3 regions of the Ancylobacter sp. SL191 genome follow, and region 1 is predicted to be linked to each of the others. Evidence: predicted binding sites of a transcription regulator. Region 1 holds the regulator's gene; each other region holds the start of a gene.
What was found. Region 1 encodes PhoB, which activates phosphate uptake and scavenging genes when phosphate is short. Its sites were predicted from a motif close to TGTCATNNANCTGTCAT; they were not measured.
Positions count from the first base shown of each region.

Region 1 (4,819 bases):
CCGATCGCCATTTATCAATACGCCGCCAGCCCCTTCGAGGACTGGGTCGCCCTGGCCTGGGCCGGCGCGCTCATCATCACCGTCGGGGTGCTGACCCTGAACATTCTTTCCCGCCTCGTCCTGGCGAAGATGAAGTGAGACGGACCATGAATTTCGCTGCTGAAACGTCGATCGACATCGCCTCCGCCGTGAACCGCGCCACCGCGCCGTCCGCCGAGCCCAAGCTCAAGGTCGAGGGGCTGAACTTCTTCTATGGCGACAACCACGCCCTGAAGAACATCAATTTCGAGATCCCCGAGAAGCGCGTTACCGCGATGATCGGACCCTCGGGCTGCGGTAAGTCCACGCTGCTGCGCATCTTCAACCGCATGTACCAGCTCTATCCGGGCCAGCGCGCGGAAGGGAAGATCCTGTTCGACGGCGTCGACCTGCTCTCCAAGGATCTGGACTCCACCGTGGTGCGCTCGCGCATCGGCATGGTGTTCCAGAAGCCGACGCCCTTCCCGATGTCGATCTATGACAACATCGCCTTCGGCGTGAAGCTGCACGAGAAGCTCTCCAAGGCGCAGATGGACGAGCGCGTGGAGTGGTGCCTGCGCAAGGCGGCGATCTGGGAGGAGACCAAGGACCGTCTCCACACCTCGGCGCTCGGCATGTCCGGCGGCCAGCAGCAGCGCCTGTGCATCGCCCGCACCATCGCCGTGCGCCCGGAAGTGATCCTGCTCGACGAGCCCACCTCGGCGCTCGACCCGATCTCGACCTCGAAGATCGAGGATCTGATCGACGAGCTGAAGCAGGAATTCACCATCGTCATCGTGACGCACAACATGCAGCAGGCGGCGCGCTGCGCCGACATCACCTCCTTCTTCTATCTCGGCGAACTGATCGAGGTCGCCGCGTCGAACGAGATCTTCACCAATCCGCGCGAGGCCCGCACCCGCGACTACATCACCGGCCGCTTCGGCTGAGCCGGCAGAGGAGCCTCCCATGACCGAACATATCGTTTCGTCCTTCGACGCCGACCTCAAGGAGCTCAGCCGCCGCGTGGTGGAGATGGGCGGTCAGGCCGAGCGCCTCGTCGCGGATTCGGTCGAGGCGCTGGTCAAGCGCGACACCGAGCTCGCCCAGAAGGTGATCGTGCTCGACGGCCCGGTCGACCTGCTCCAGCGCGAGATCGAGGAAAAGGCCATCCTCACCATCGCCCGCCGCCAGCCTCTGGCCGGCGATCTGCGCGAGATCGTGGCCGCCATGCGCATCGCCAACGACCTCGAGCGCATCGGCGACCTCGCCAAGAACACCGCCAAGCGCGTGCTGGCGCTGACCGGCGAGTTCCACCCGCAGAAGCTGGTGCGCGGCGTCGAGCACATGTCCGGCATGGTGCTGGAGCAGCTCAAGATGGTGCTGGACTCCTATGCCAGCCGCGACAATGACCGCGCGCTGGAAGTCTGGCGCCGCGATGGCGACATCGACGTCCTCTACACCTCGCTGTTCCGCGAACTCCTGACCTATATGATGGAGGATCCGCGCAACATCTCGCTGTGCACGCATCTGCTGTTCTGCGCCAAGAACATCGAGCGCATCGGCGACCACGCCACCAACATCGCCGAGACCGTGAACTATCTCGCCACCGGTCAGCAGCTCACCGACGAGCGGCCGAAGCAGGATACCAGCAGCCTCACCTCGCTGCCCTTCCCGGCCTGAGCCGGCGTGACCGACGACCGGGGATGACGCCATGGCCACCAATATTCTGATCGTGGAGGATGAGGAGCCCCTCACCCTCCTGCTGCGCTACAATCTCGAATCCGAAGGCTATGCCGTCGACAGCGTCGGGCGCGGCGACGAGGCGGAGACCCGGCTGCGCGAGAGCGTGCCGGACCTCCTGATCCTCGACTGGATGCTGCCCGGCCTCTCCGGCATCGAGCTGTGCCGGCGCCTGCGGGCCCGGCCGGAGACCGAGCGCATGCCCGTTCTCATGCTCACGGCCCGTGGCGAGGAGACTGAGCGCGTGCGCGGCCTCGCCACCGGCGCCGACGACTATGTGGTCAAGCCCTTCTCGGTGCCGGAGCTCGTCGCCCGCGTGCGGGCGCTGCTGCGCCGGGCCAAGCCCGAGCATGTCTCGACGCTCTTGCGCGCCGGCGACATCGAACTCGACCGCGAGACAAAGCGCGTCCACCGCGCCGGGCGCGAGCTGCATCTCGGCCCGACTGAATTCCGGCTGCTCGAATTCCTCATGCAGTCGCCCGGCCGGGTCTATTCGCGCGAGCAGCTGCTCGACGGCGTGTGGGGCCAGGACGTCTATATCGACGAGCGCACCGTCGACGTGCATGTCGGCCGCCTGCGCAAAGCGCTCAACCGCCCGCGCCAGCCGGACCCCATCCGCACCGTGCGCGGCTCGGGCTACTCGTTCAACGAGATGTTCGCCCGCGCCCATTAGCGCGAGGCGGCGCAACGAAATGTTCGCCCGCGCCCATTAGGGCGGGAACCTAAATGACAAGCCGCCGCCCCGCGAGGGCCGGCGGCTTTTTCGTGGGCGCGCGAAGCCCGCGTGCCGGCCCCCCTACCGCGCTCCTGCCGCGTTGCCTCCCGTCGCCGGATATGGAACATCATCCGCCTTCCGCGACGGTGCGCGTTTCATTCGCTCCCTGCCGGCGCGGCCCTCCCGATGGAGAGCGGATGGTTACGTCAATGTCAGCGCCCGAGAACGCGCATCTGCCGCAGGCAGACGCAGGCGACGCCCGGCGCGCCGACCTCCTCGCCGCCTTCCTGATGGCCGGCCTCGCCACCGCCTTTATCGCCTTCACCGTCTGGCCGGGGCTGATGTCGTTCGACAGCCTCTATGCCTACCGCCAGTCCATCGAGGGGGTGGAGACGGCGCTCTGGCCGCCCGTGCATGACTATCTGTTCTTCCTCTTCCGGCACCTGCCGGGCAATCCCGGCGGTCTGCTGCTCTTCCAGTCCTTTGCCCTGTTCCTCTCGGCCAACCTCATCATCCGCCATCTCGCCCCATCGGCCAGGGTGTCGGTCCCGCTCATGGCGGTGTTCCTCGGCCTGTTCGTCGTGTTTCCCACGCTGATCGGCGCCCTGATCGTGCTGTGGAAGGACGTGACCGTCGGCACCTTCGCGGTGATGGCGGTCGCCCTGTGGCTGTCCGGCACGCGCCGCTTCTCCTGGGCGAAATTCGTCGCTCTGTTCGCCTGCCTCACCGCCTCCATCGCGCTGCGCTACAACGCGCTGCCGCTGGTGCTGCCCTTCATGCTGCTGGTCGTGTGGAAGCCCGCCGGTGCCGCCTCGACCGGGCGGCAACGCGTGGCGGCCGGTCTTGGCATCGTGGTGACGCTGGCTCTTGCCTATGCGAGCACGCTCTGGCGCCTGCCGGACCTGCAGCGGCTACCGTCGGTCGGGCCGATGATGACGAACATCCAGCTGTGGGACATCGCCGGCACCTCGATCTGCGCCGGGCAGTCCCTGCTGACCGATGTCATCACCCCCGGCGACCCGTTCACGGTGGAGGAGCTGCGGGCGCTGCACAATCCCCGCCATATCAACCTGACCTTCGACACGCCGCTGTGGAATGAGCGCCTCGGGCCCCGCTATATGTGGCGCCGCGTACCCGCTATCGAGCAGCGCTGGCGGGAAATTCTGGTCGCGCATCCCGGCTGCTATCTCGCCACCCGCCTTGCGGTGTTCGAGCAGCAAATGGGCCTGAACACCCCTGCCACCTATTACCCGACTCATGGCGGCATCGACGACAACCCCTACGGCTTCACCCTCGCCTTTCCCGAACGAGCGGCCCGCCTGATCCAGATGATCGTCGAAGGCGCCAACGCACCCTGGCGGCGCGGCTATGTCCTGGTCGGCCTTGCCGCCTTCTTCCTGCTTCCGGCGCTGTGGATCGACCGGCGGGGCGCTCTGCTGCCGCTGGTGCTCTATGCCGGCACGCTCGGTTTTCTGGGGCTGCTCTTCGTCGCCGCGCCGGCCGGGGATGCACGCTATATCTTCCCGCCCGGCGTGTTCGCGGCGCTGGTCATCGTCACCTCGCTGGCCTGCATCGCCCGCGCACGGGACAAGCGGACCGCCGCCGCGCCCTAGCTGCCGCCTCTGGCGGACGCCTCACCCCACTTGCTGCGGCCGGGTGCGGTACTGCGCCTCGATCTCCAGCAGCCGCTGCTTGCGCCAGAGGCCGCCGCCATAGCCGGTGAGCGCGCCATCCGCGCCGATGACGCGATGGCAGGGGATGATGAGGGCCAGCTGGTTGGCGCCGTTCGCCCGCGCCACGGCGCGGATCGCCGCGGGCGCGCCGATGCGCCGGGCGATCTCGGCATAGCTCACGCTCTCCCCCGCCGGGATGCGGCGCAGCTCGGCCCAGACGGCGCGGGTGAAGGCGCTGCCGTCGAGCGCCACGGGCGTCGCGAAATCGGCCGAGCGGCCCGCGAAATAGGCGCCCAGCTCGGCGCGGATCTGCTCGGTCGGCGCCGTACTGCCAATGCCGAGCGCGCCCTTCACGCCCTGGCGCAGCCGGGCGATTTCCGCCGGCAGGCCGCGCCGCTCGATGAATTCCAGCAGGTGCAGATGGGTGGGGCTGGAAATCGCGATCATGTCGCCGAGCGGCGTGCCGATCCAGTCCGCCAGCAGCCGGCCCTCGCCGGCGATGTCGCCGGGGGCGCAGCCGAGCAGCCGGGCGAAGGCGGCGCGGAAGGCGCTCGCCGACTGAAACCCCGCCTCCTGCTGCGCGGCGATGACCGAGCCGCCGAGCGCCAGCGTCTCAAAACCCTCGCGCAGCCGCCGGTGGCGGGCCATGTCGAGAAAGGTCATGCCGAAA
Region 1 covers NZ_CP113056.1:869,351-874,169, forward strand. The annotation lists gene pstA (phosphate ABC transporter permease PstA) at 1-138, shown strand, start outside; gene pstB (phosphate ABC transporter ATP-binding protein PstB) at 147-968, shown strand; gene phoU (phosphate signaling complex protein PhoU) at 988-1,701, shown strand; gene phoB (phosphate regulon transcriptional regulator PhoB) at 1,733-2,434, shown strand; gene OU996_RS03895 (hypothetical protein) at 2,686-4,089, shown strand; gene OU996_RS03900 (bifunctional transcriptional activator/DNA repair enzyme AdaA) at 4,111-4,819, opposite strand, start outside.

Region 2 (4,819 bases), 830 kb from region 1:
CGCCGGCGAGCGGGTGACGCCGGATTTCAGCACCAGGAAACCGCAGGGCACTTCGCCCTTCAGCTCGTCATGAATGCCGATCACCGCGCATTCGGCGACATCCGGGTGCGCGGCGAGCACTTCCTCCATGCCGCCGGTGGAGAGGCGATGGCCGGCGACATTGATGATGTCGTCCGTGCGGCCCATGATGAAGAGTTGGCCGTCATCGTCGCAGAAGCCGGCATCCGCCGTCTTGTAGTAGCCGGGATAATCGGTGAGGTAGCTCTCGCGGAACCGTTCATCCTGTCGCCACAGCGTGGGCAGGCAGCCGGGCGGCAGCGGCAGCTTGATGGCGATGGAGCCCATCCGGTTGGCGGCGACGGGATGGCCGCCTTCGTCGAGAATGTCGACCTGATAGCCGGGCATCGGCACGCCGGTCGAGCCGACCGTCACCTCCAGCGGGTCGATGCCGACCGGGTTGCCGGCGATGGCCCAGCCGGTCTCGGTCTGCCACCAGTGATCGACCACGGGCACGCCGAGCCTGGCCTTGGCCCATTCCACCGTGTCGGGGTCGGCCCGCTCGCCGGCGAGGAACAGGGTGCGCAGCGAGGAACGGTCATAGTCCTGCATCAGAAGACCCTCGGGGTCTTCCTTCTTGATGGCGCGCAGCGCGGTTGGCGCCGTGAACAGCGCGGCGACCTTGTACTGCTCGATCACCCGCCAGAACGCGCCGGCATCGGGCGTGCCGACCGGCTTGCCCTCATAAAGCACCGTGGTGCAGCCGGTGAGCAGCGGGGCGTAGACGATGTAGGAATGGCCGACCACCCAGCCAATATCCGAGGCCGACCAGAACACCTCGCCCGGCGCCACGCCATAGAGCCCTTCCATCGACCAGCGCAGCGCCACCATGTAGCCGCCGGTGTCGCGCACCACGCCCTTGGGCTTTCCCGTCGTGCCGGAGGTGTAGAGGATGTAGAGCGGATCGGTCGCCGCCACCGGCGCGCAGGCGGCGCTCACCCCCGCCGCGAGGGCCTCGTCGCGGCGCGTCGCCCAGTCCTGATCGCGTCCCGGCACAAGGCTCGCCGCGACCTGCGGGCGCTGGAAGATCAGGCAGGCCGCCGGCTTGTGGGTGGCGATGGTGAGGGCGAGGTCGAGCAGCGGCTTGTAATGGACGACGCGGCTCGGCTCTATGCCGCAGGAGGCGGACAGCACGATCTTCGGCTGGGCATCGTCGATGCGGCTCGCCAGCTCCGCCGCCGCGAAGCCGCCGAACACGACGGAATGCACCGCGCCGATGCGGGCGCAGGCCAGCATGGCGAACACGGCTTCCGGGATCATCGGCATGTAGATGACGACGCGGTCGCCGGCCTCCACACCCATGGCGCGCAGCACGCCGGCAAGCGTCGCTACCTCGGTCTGCAAGTCGACGTAGGTGATGGTGCGCTGGGTGCCGCTCACCGGGCTGTCATAGAGGATCGCCGCCTGTGCCCCGCGCCCGGCGGCGACGTGCCGGTCGACCGCGTTGTGGCACACATTGGTCATGCCGCCGGCGAACCAGCGCCCATAGACCCCGGCTTCGGGATCGAACACGCGGCGCGGCGGTTCCATCCAGTCGATGGCCTCGGCAGCCTCGCGCCAGAACCCTTGCGGATCGGCGATGGAGCGGGCGTGGATGGCGGCGTAGCGGCCCGATGGAGGGCGCGCGGGGTCGGTCGCAGGCGCGGCGCTCATGGTGGCGTTCTCCCAGAGGGGCGATTTTTCTTCTGTTACCCTCAATTTCACGGCTCGCGGGCGGGTATTCAAGAACGCTCAAATGCGTACGACCTTGGTCGACCCTACGTCATGTCCCCGTGGTTGAGTCTGAAACGCGAACCGCCGGCCCTTGTCAGGCCGGCGGCGGAGTTCTTTCGCGTTGATCGCGGGCGGGTGTCCGGTGGGCCTGCATGCCGTCCATACGGGCCGCGCTCGCTCGGGTTGCGAGCGCAGGCCCCGGAGCATTCTCGCCGAAAGTTGCTCGACCTTCGCGGCGTGGCATGCTCGCGTCCGGCAGAAGGCGGCCCTTCATCTCGATCGGGATGGGGCCACCGGCACTGGCTTGGCCTTAATGCAGCGTCGCGCCCTTGAGCCGCGAGATTTCATCCTTCAGATGAAGCTTCCGCCGTTTCAGATCGGCCACCCGTACATCGTTGGACGACGGGCGGGTCATTTCTTCACGCAGTTCCTTCTCCAGAGCCTGATGGCGCCTTTCCAGTTCCGCGACATGCGCTTGCAAAGACATGGGCATCTCCCTGTCATTCGGAAACGAGCGTCATGAGTGTGTCACGCAAGCCGCGATCTGTCGACGAAACGATGCGCTGCGCCGCACCATGGGCGGTCGCCTGTTCGGGGATGTTGCAGGGGCTGGCCTGGCCAGCAATACTCGGCCGCAAGCTTCGGCAGACCGGAGCGAGTCGGGTCGCGGGTCGAAGGTTTGATACAGATAACGGCGGATGAGGAAACCGAGCTGAGGGCTCTCCTCGAGCGCCTTAAGCAGGAGCATCGTGATCTCGATGCGGCCATTGCGACACTGCAGCAGATGCCTGGCAGCGATCAGCTTCAATTGGCCCGGTTCAAGAAGCGCAAGCTGGTGCTGAAGGACCGCATCAGCTTCGTTGAGGACCAGATCTGCCCGGACATCATCGCGTAAGCGTGATGCTGCACCGCAACCATCCCGGCACGCGGCCGGGATGGCGTCAGGGCGGCGCGATCAGAACTGCGTGAGCAGCACGTCGGCGTTGGTCGTGTCGGCCTTGCTCGGCACCGGCTCGACATTGAGGATCAGCACCTCGCCGTCATCGACCAGCATGGAATAGCGCTTGGAGCGCAGGCCGAGGCCCGCGCCCGAGGCGTCGAGTTCGAGGCCGAGCGCCTTGGCGAATTCACCGTTGCCGTCCGAGAGGAAGACAATCTTGTCGCTGGCGCCGGACGCCTTCTGCCAGGCTTCCATGACGAAGGGGTCGTTCACGGCGGTCACCGCGATGGTGCTGACGCCCTTGGCGAGGAAATCGTCCACGCGGGCGATGAAGCTCGGCAGGTGGTTCTTGTGGCAGGTGGGCGTGAAGGCGCCGGGCACCGCGAAGAGCACGACCTTCTTGTTCTTGAAGAACTCCTCGGTGGAGGTCGGCACCGGCCCGTCGGCGGTGGCGATGCGGAAGGTGGCGCTAGGCAGCTGATCGCCGACCTTGATCGTCATGGGTGTTTCCTTTCGTGCGCGAAGACGGATATGCGCGGGATCGTTCAGGCCAGCCGGCAGGCCCGTACCGCCGCGGGCACGGGCCGCCGGTCGGCCGGGCGACGGTAGAATAGCCATTTCCCGCGTCGCGGGAAGCCGTATCAGGGAGCGGAAAGCGGGGCCGTCACCTCGACCGCGCCGGCGCGGTCGGTGAGGGTGAAGCGCAGCAGCGTCGTCGCGATATCGCCGCCCGAGGGCACGCCATCGACCGGCAGGGTGAACACCGCGCGCCCGTCCGGCCCGGCGCTGCGCTCGGGGAGCGGCAGGGCCCAGTTGTCGTCCGGCCCCTCGACGAAGAGATCGGCCGTGCCGGCATCGCCGACGCGGGCAAGGATGCGGATGCGGCGCTGCTCGCCGCTGCCCTCCAATGTCGCGCTCTCGATGGCCGGCGCGGCGCCCGCCCCGAGGGTCGCGGTGAGCGGAACGGCGGCGAGGGCGGCGGTGAGGGTTGGCGAGGGCGCCCCGGCGCCGGAGGCAGGCACGTCGAGTGTCACATTGGCGGTGGCGGGCTGGCAGATCTTCTCGCACACCGCGAAATCGAGCGCGAGCCGCAGCTCGACCGGCTTGCCGGCCTCGCGCGGGGTGACCTTGAAGGGCAGGGTGACGTCGCTCTTGTAGCCGATGGAGAGGCTTCCCCCCTCGTCGAAACGCACGGGCGCCGGCCAGAGCACTTCGACCGCGCCGACATTGCTCGATCCCGACCAGTCGAAGCGCGGCGGCACGCCGGCATCGCCCGGGTAGCGCCAATAGGTCTTCCAGCCGGGGGTGAGGCGGATCTGAACGCCGCCGGTGAGCGCGCCTCCCTCGGACGCCGCGACCAGCCGCACCGCCGTGCCGGAGGGCGCCGACCAGCCCGACGCGATTTCGGCCCGTGCGGGCGCTGTGGCCGCAAGGCCGGCGGTGATGAGGGCTGTGAGGAGGGCGCGACGGACAACCATGATTGAGGCGATACCCTGCCGGCCGGCGCATGGAAAGCGGACGCGCCGCACTTTCGTGTGAGGGCTCCGGCGCGGCGGGTGGCCACGCCCGGCGGGGCTTGAAAATGCCCCGGCGAGGTTTACGCTTTCCCACATGTGGATCGGACGGGAAGGCCGTGGAAGTTCCGGCGGCGGTTCGAGCGGAACCTTTCTCGAAGGGCAGATGCTGGTCGCCATGCCGGGCATGCGCGACGAGCGTTTTGCGCGCGCGGTGATCTATCTGTGCGCCCACTCGCCCGAGGGAGCGATGGGCATCATCGTCAACCAGCCCGCCAGCAACATCAAATTCACCGATCTGCTCGTGCAGCTCGACGTCATCCCGCAGGATGAACGCATCCATTTGCCGCGCAGTGCCGGCGGGGTGCGGGTGCTGAAGGGCGGGCCGGTGGAGACCGGGCGCGGCTTCGTGCTGCACAGCGCGGATTTCTTCATCCAGGATTCGACGCTGCCGATCGATGACGGCATCTGCCTCACCGCGACGCTCGACATTCTGAAGGCGATCGCCGCCGGCGGCGGGCCCGCCAATGCGGTGCTGGCGCTCGGCTATGCCGGCTGGGCGCCGGGCCAGCTTGAGAACGAGATCCAGCAGAAT
Region 2 covers NZ_CP113056.1:1,695,701-1,700,519, forward strand. The annotation lists gene OU996_RS07660 (propionyl-CoA synthetase) at 1-1,710, opposite strand, end outside; gene OU996_RS07665 (YdcH family protein) at 2,081-2,257, opposite strand; gene OU996_RS07670 (YdcH family protein) at 2,459-2,665, shown strand; gene OU996_RS07675 (peroxiredoxin) at 2,726-3,211, opposite strand; gene OU996_RS07680 (protein-disulfide reductase DsbD domain-containing protein) at 3,352-4,188, opposite strand; gene OU996_RS07685 (YqgE/AlgH family protein) at 4,322-4,819, shown strand, end outside.
Region 2: OU996_RS07665 (YdcH family protein) is a predicted target of PhoB. The motif match lies at 2,286-2,302, and genes of this name have one in related genera.

Region 3 (4,819 bases), 1.7 Mb from region 1:
GGCGCAGCTTGGCGGCGTGCGAGCGGCCGGCCGTGGCGATCGGCGTTTGCGTGTCCTGCTGCCCATGGGCGATGAAAACCTTGGGCGAGCCTTCCTGCGCCAGCACGGTCATGAAGCCGGCTGAGAAGGCAAGGATGTGGGTGACGATCTGCCCGTTGCTGAGCCCGTTGGACAGCGAGTAGCTGCCCCCGTCCGAATGGCCGGCAAAGGCGAAATGCGTCGGGTCCAGACTGAAGCGGGACGCGACTTCCGCCAGCCCGACATCCAGCCGCTCGCGGTCGGGTCCGTTGCCGGCAATAACGATGTCCCAGGTCGGGAACAGCGACTGCGGCACCAGCAGCAGGAAACCGCGTTCCTCCGCATGGCGGCGCATGATCGGCAGGATCTTCTCGGCGCTGCCGCCGCCACCATGGAACAGGCACATGAAGGGCGTCGGCCGGCCGGGATCGATTCCCTCGGGCACGATCAGCACATAGTCGCGCGTGTCGAACAGGCCGAGATCATGCCGGCCGGGCGGCAGCGGCGGCTTGGAGGGCGCGGCGTGCTGGAAGGACAGGCGGCCGAGGAGCGACAGGTCGAGCATGGCGCGCACCATACCCAGCCGGCTTGGCGCCGCAAGAGGGCAGGGCGCCGCGTCGCCGCCCGAGACCGGAGGCCAGCACCTCCGCCATGAGGCCGGTGCAGGGCAGGCATCGGCGATGCCGGCTTTGCTTTGAGGCGCGGGGGCGCTATCAGCGGGAAACTGGCCGCCCTTTCGCGAGTCCGCGCCGGTGGCAGCTTCCGCCCGGGGTTGCCGGTCGTCCCTCGCCACTGCGTCCCCATGCCCTTTCGTGACAAGCTGCTCGCCCTCGCCGTCGTCTGCGTCTGGGCGCTGAACATGATCGTCATCAAGCTCGGCGTTCAGGAGATCCCGCCCTTGCTGACGACGGCGCTGCGATTCGTCGTGGTGTCGGCGCTGCTGGTCCCGTTCACCCGCATCACCCGTGCGCAGCTTCCGGGCATTCTGCTGGTGTCCTTCACCTTCGGCACGGTGCATTTCGGCCTGCTGTTCGCGGCGCTGGAGCATGCGGAGGCCGGCACGAGCGCGGTCATCATCCAGCTCGGCGGACCGATCGCTACGGTGCTGGCGTGCCTGATGCTGAAGGAGCCGCTGGGACGGCTGCGCACCGCCGGGCTGGCGATCTCGCTCGCCGGCATTCTCATCATCGCCGCCGGGCCGACCTGGCCGAGCCCGCTCGGTCTCGCCCTGCTGGTTGCCAGCGCCACCGGCTGGGCGGTGACCAATCTCATCGTCAACCACATGTCCAGCGTCTCGCCCATGACCATGATGGGGTGGTCCTCGCTGTTCTCCGTGCCACAGCTGTTCCTTGCGTCATGGCTGTTCGAGGCGGACCGTTGGGGCATGGTGGCGACGGCGGGAATCCATGGCTGGATGGCCGTGATCTACAGTGCCATCGCCTCGTCGATCATCGGCTACGGCATCTGGTACTGGCTGCTGCAGCGCCATTCGGTGAACGCGGTGGTGCCCTATTCGATGCTCAACCCGCTGCTCACCGTGCTGTTCGGCATCGTGCTGATCGGCGACGCGCCCTCGCTGGTGAAGCTCATCGGCGCACTGGTGATGGTGATCGGCGTCGCGCTCATCCTGCGCAAGCCCTCCGCGCCCACCACGTTGCCCGACACGGCGTGACAGCCGGGGCGTGGCCGCCCCGGCTCCTGTTCTCGCGCTTCACTTGGCCTTCAGGAAATCGCCGACCTCGAGCAGGATCAGCTCGTTGTCGTCCGCCTTCGCGGGATCGCGCGAGGAGGAGAAGGGCAGGTTGTTGTCGTTGCCGACCACGATATGCGTGGCGTCGACCACATCCACGTCCTCGATGGTGAAGAACGGGAAGGTCAGCACGCCGTCATTCAGCGCCTTGCGGGCCTTCTTGTCGGGATCGGCGATGTTCATCAGGTCGATATGACCGATCTTGCGCACCGGCTGGCCGGCATTGGCGTCGGTCAGCTCGATCTTGTAGATGCGCTTGAACTTGGCGAGGTCGTGGAAGCAGTCCGGGCCCTTGGTGCCCTCGGCGCAGGCCTTGTCCTTGGTGCCCTCGCCATTGTCGCGCTCGATGATCAGGCCGGTCGTGCCGTCGATCATGTTGAAGTCGCCGATGGCATGGCCGTTCTGCTCGAGAACGTACTGCCACATGCGCCCGGTCCACTTGCCGTTGGCCACATCGAATTCGAGGATCGGCAGGAATTCCTTGCCGTCGGCGGTCTTCTGCCAGTCCTTCGTCGAAGCGTCCCAGAGCGGGCCTTCGAGCAGGGCGTAGAGGAACTTGCCGTCCTTGGAGGCGGCCATGCCCTCATAGCCCTTGGAGCGGCGGGCGTTGAAGGTCGCCGGCGCGTTCGGCGCGGCGGGGGAGGTGACGGAGGGGCTGTCGGGCGAGCGCACCGGCGTCTCGCCGGCCACCGTCTCGAACACCTGCTTCACCTTGCCGGTCAGGTCGGCCTTGATGAGGAAGGGGCCGAATTCCTCGCCGATCCACAGATCGTCGCCGATGATCTGGAAGCTCTCGATGTCGAAGTCAGCGCCGGTCAGGTAACGCTTGTCCGTACCCTCATGGACGATGCGGAACGGCACCTTCTTGTCGGGATCGGTGAGGAAGATGGTCTCGACCGGTTGGAACGCCCCCGTCGACCAGTCGACCTTGTAATGGCGCAGGAACAGCGCCGAATCCGGGCTGTTGGCCTTCGAGCCAAAGCCGTTGTCGGTGATGATCCAGAACGAGCCGTCCGGCATCACCTTGATGCCGGAATGGCCCTGGACCGGCTGGCCCTTGAACGGCACGGCGACTCCCGTCGGGCGGCCCGCCGACTTGCCCATCACCGAGCCGATGGCTTCCACGCGCGCGCCGGTCGTGAATTTGCCGGAGGTCTTGAGATCTTCGGGCGCGTCGGCGGGCATCTCGATGAAGGTCTGCGCCGGCAGCACGGCGTGGCCGGCGAGCGTCGCCGGGAAGGTCTGGTCGGCGCGGGCGGGCGTGCCCAGCATCAGCAGCGCGACGGCGGCGCCGGCGAGCAGCGAGGAACGCAGCGACATGGTTGGTCTCCTGTCGTGGGGATCGGGTGAGCCGAGGCGCCTTTCCTGAGGCTCGCCCATGTCGTTGCGGCAACAGGCGCACGACATGTTCATGACCATTTCCCGCCGTCCGCGCCTGAGAGGCGCGCCGCCTCTCGACGCGCCCGCCAAGTTAGGGCTTATCCTCCGCGCATGAGTCTGACCCTCCCGACCGCGGCGCCGGCGCCGCGTGCCTTTCTCGGTGTGAAGCATTCCGCGCTGGGCCGCTTCTGGCGCGAGCGGCTGGACGCGCGCGGCGCACAGACGACGATGGCCATCGTCCAGCGCCAGGGCGTGCCGGAAATTCTCGCCCGCGTGCTGGCCGGGCGCGGCGTCGCCATCGAGGAGGTCGAGGCCTATCTCGATCCGACGGTGCGCCGCCTGCTGCCGGACCCGGACACGCTGACCGACATGGCCCCCGCCGTCGCCCGCCTCGCCGATGCGGTGGAGAAGGGCGAGGCGGTCGCGGTGTTCGGCGATTATGACGTGGACGGCGCCACCTCCACCGCGCTGCTGGTCGAGGTGCTGCGTGCCGGCGGGCTCGACCCCGCCTTCCACATTCCCGACCGCATCTTCGAGGGTTACGGGCCGAATATCCCGGCCATCGAGGCGCTGGCGGCCAATGGCGCGCGGCTGCTCGTCACCGTCGATTGCGGCACGATGAGCTTCGAGCCCTTCGCCCGCGCCCGCGAGCTGGGGCTGGACGTGGTGGTGATCGACCATCACCAGGCCGGCGAGAGCCTGCCGGAGGTCACCGCGCTGGTGAACCCGAACCGCGCGGATGACCTGTCCGGCCTCGGCCATCTCTGCGCCGTCGGCATTGTCTTCATCACCGCCGTTGGTCTGGTGCGCGAGCTGCGCCGGCGCGGCTTCTGGACCGATGCCCGGCCGGCGCCGGACCTCCTGTCCTTTCTCGACATCGTCGCGCTCGGCACGGTGGCGGATGTGGTGCCGCTCACCGGCCTCAACCGCGCCTTCGTCACCAAGGGGCTGATTGTGCTGCGCCAGCGGCTACGGCCGGGGCTGACGGCGCTGATGGATGCCGCCCGCCTTTCCGGCCCGCCCAAGGCGTGGCATCTCGGTTTCCTGCTGGGACCGCGCATCAATGCCGGCGGGCGCATTGGCGACGCCGCGCTCGGCACGCGGCTGCTGCTCACCCGCGATCCCATCGAGGCGGCGGTGATCGCCGCCGAACTCGACCGGCTGAATACCGAGCGCCAGCAGGTGGAGCGCGCCATCGTCGCGCAGGCCGAGGCCGAAGCGGAAGCCTCGCTCGGCCTTGCCGGGGAGGGCACGGTTATCCTCTCTTCCGGCGAGGGCTGGCATCCCGGCGTGGTCGGGCTGGTGGCCGCCCGGCTGAAGGAGAAGTTTGGCCGTCCCGCCTTCGCCATCGCCTTTACCGGCGCCATGGGGTCCGGCTCGGCCCGTTCCATCCCCGGCGTCGATGTCGGCCGCGCCGTGCGCGGCGCGGTGGATCGGGGTCTGTTGGTGAAGGGCGGCGGGCACGCCATGGCGGCCGGCCTCACCATCGCCCGTGAGCGGTTGGGGGATCTGCGCGCCTATCTCGACGAGGCGCTCTCCGGCGCGGTGGAGGAAGCGCGGGCGGTCGATGAGACGGTGATCGACGGCGCGCTCTCCGCCGCTGGCGCGACGCCAGAACTGATCGAACTGATCGAGCGTGCCGGGCCCTATGGCGCCGGCAACCCGCAGCCG
Region 3 covers NZ_CP113056.1:3,856,167-3,860,985, reverse strand. The annotation lists gene OU996_RS17690 (alpha/beta hydrolase) at 1-583, opposite strand, end outside; gene OU996_RS17685 (DMT family transporter) at 821-1,690, shown strand; gene OU996_RS17680 (esterase-like activity of phytase family protein) at 1,730-3,040, opposite strand; gene recJ (single-stranded-DNA-specific exonuclease RecJ) at 3,260-4,819, shown strand, end outside.
Region 3: OU996_RS17680 (esterase-like activity of phytase family protein) is a predicted target of PhoB. The motif match lies at 3,158-3,174, and genes of this name have one in related genera.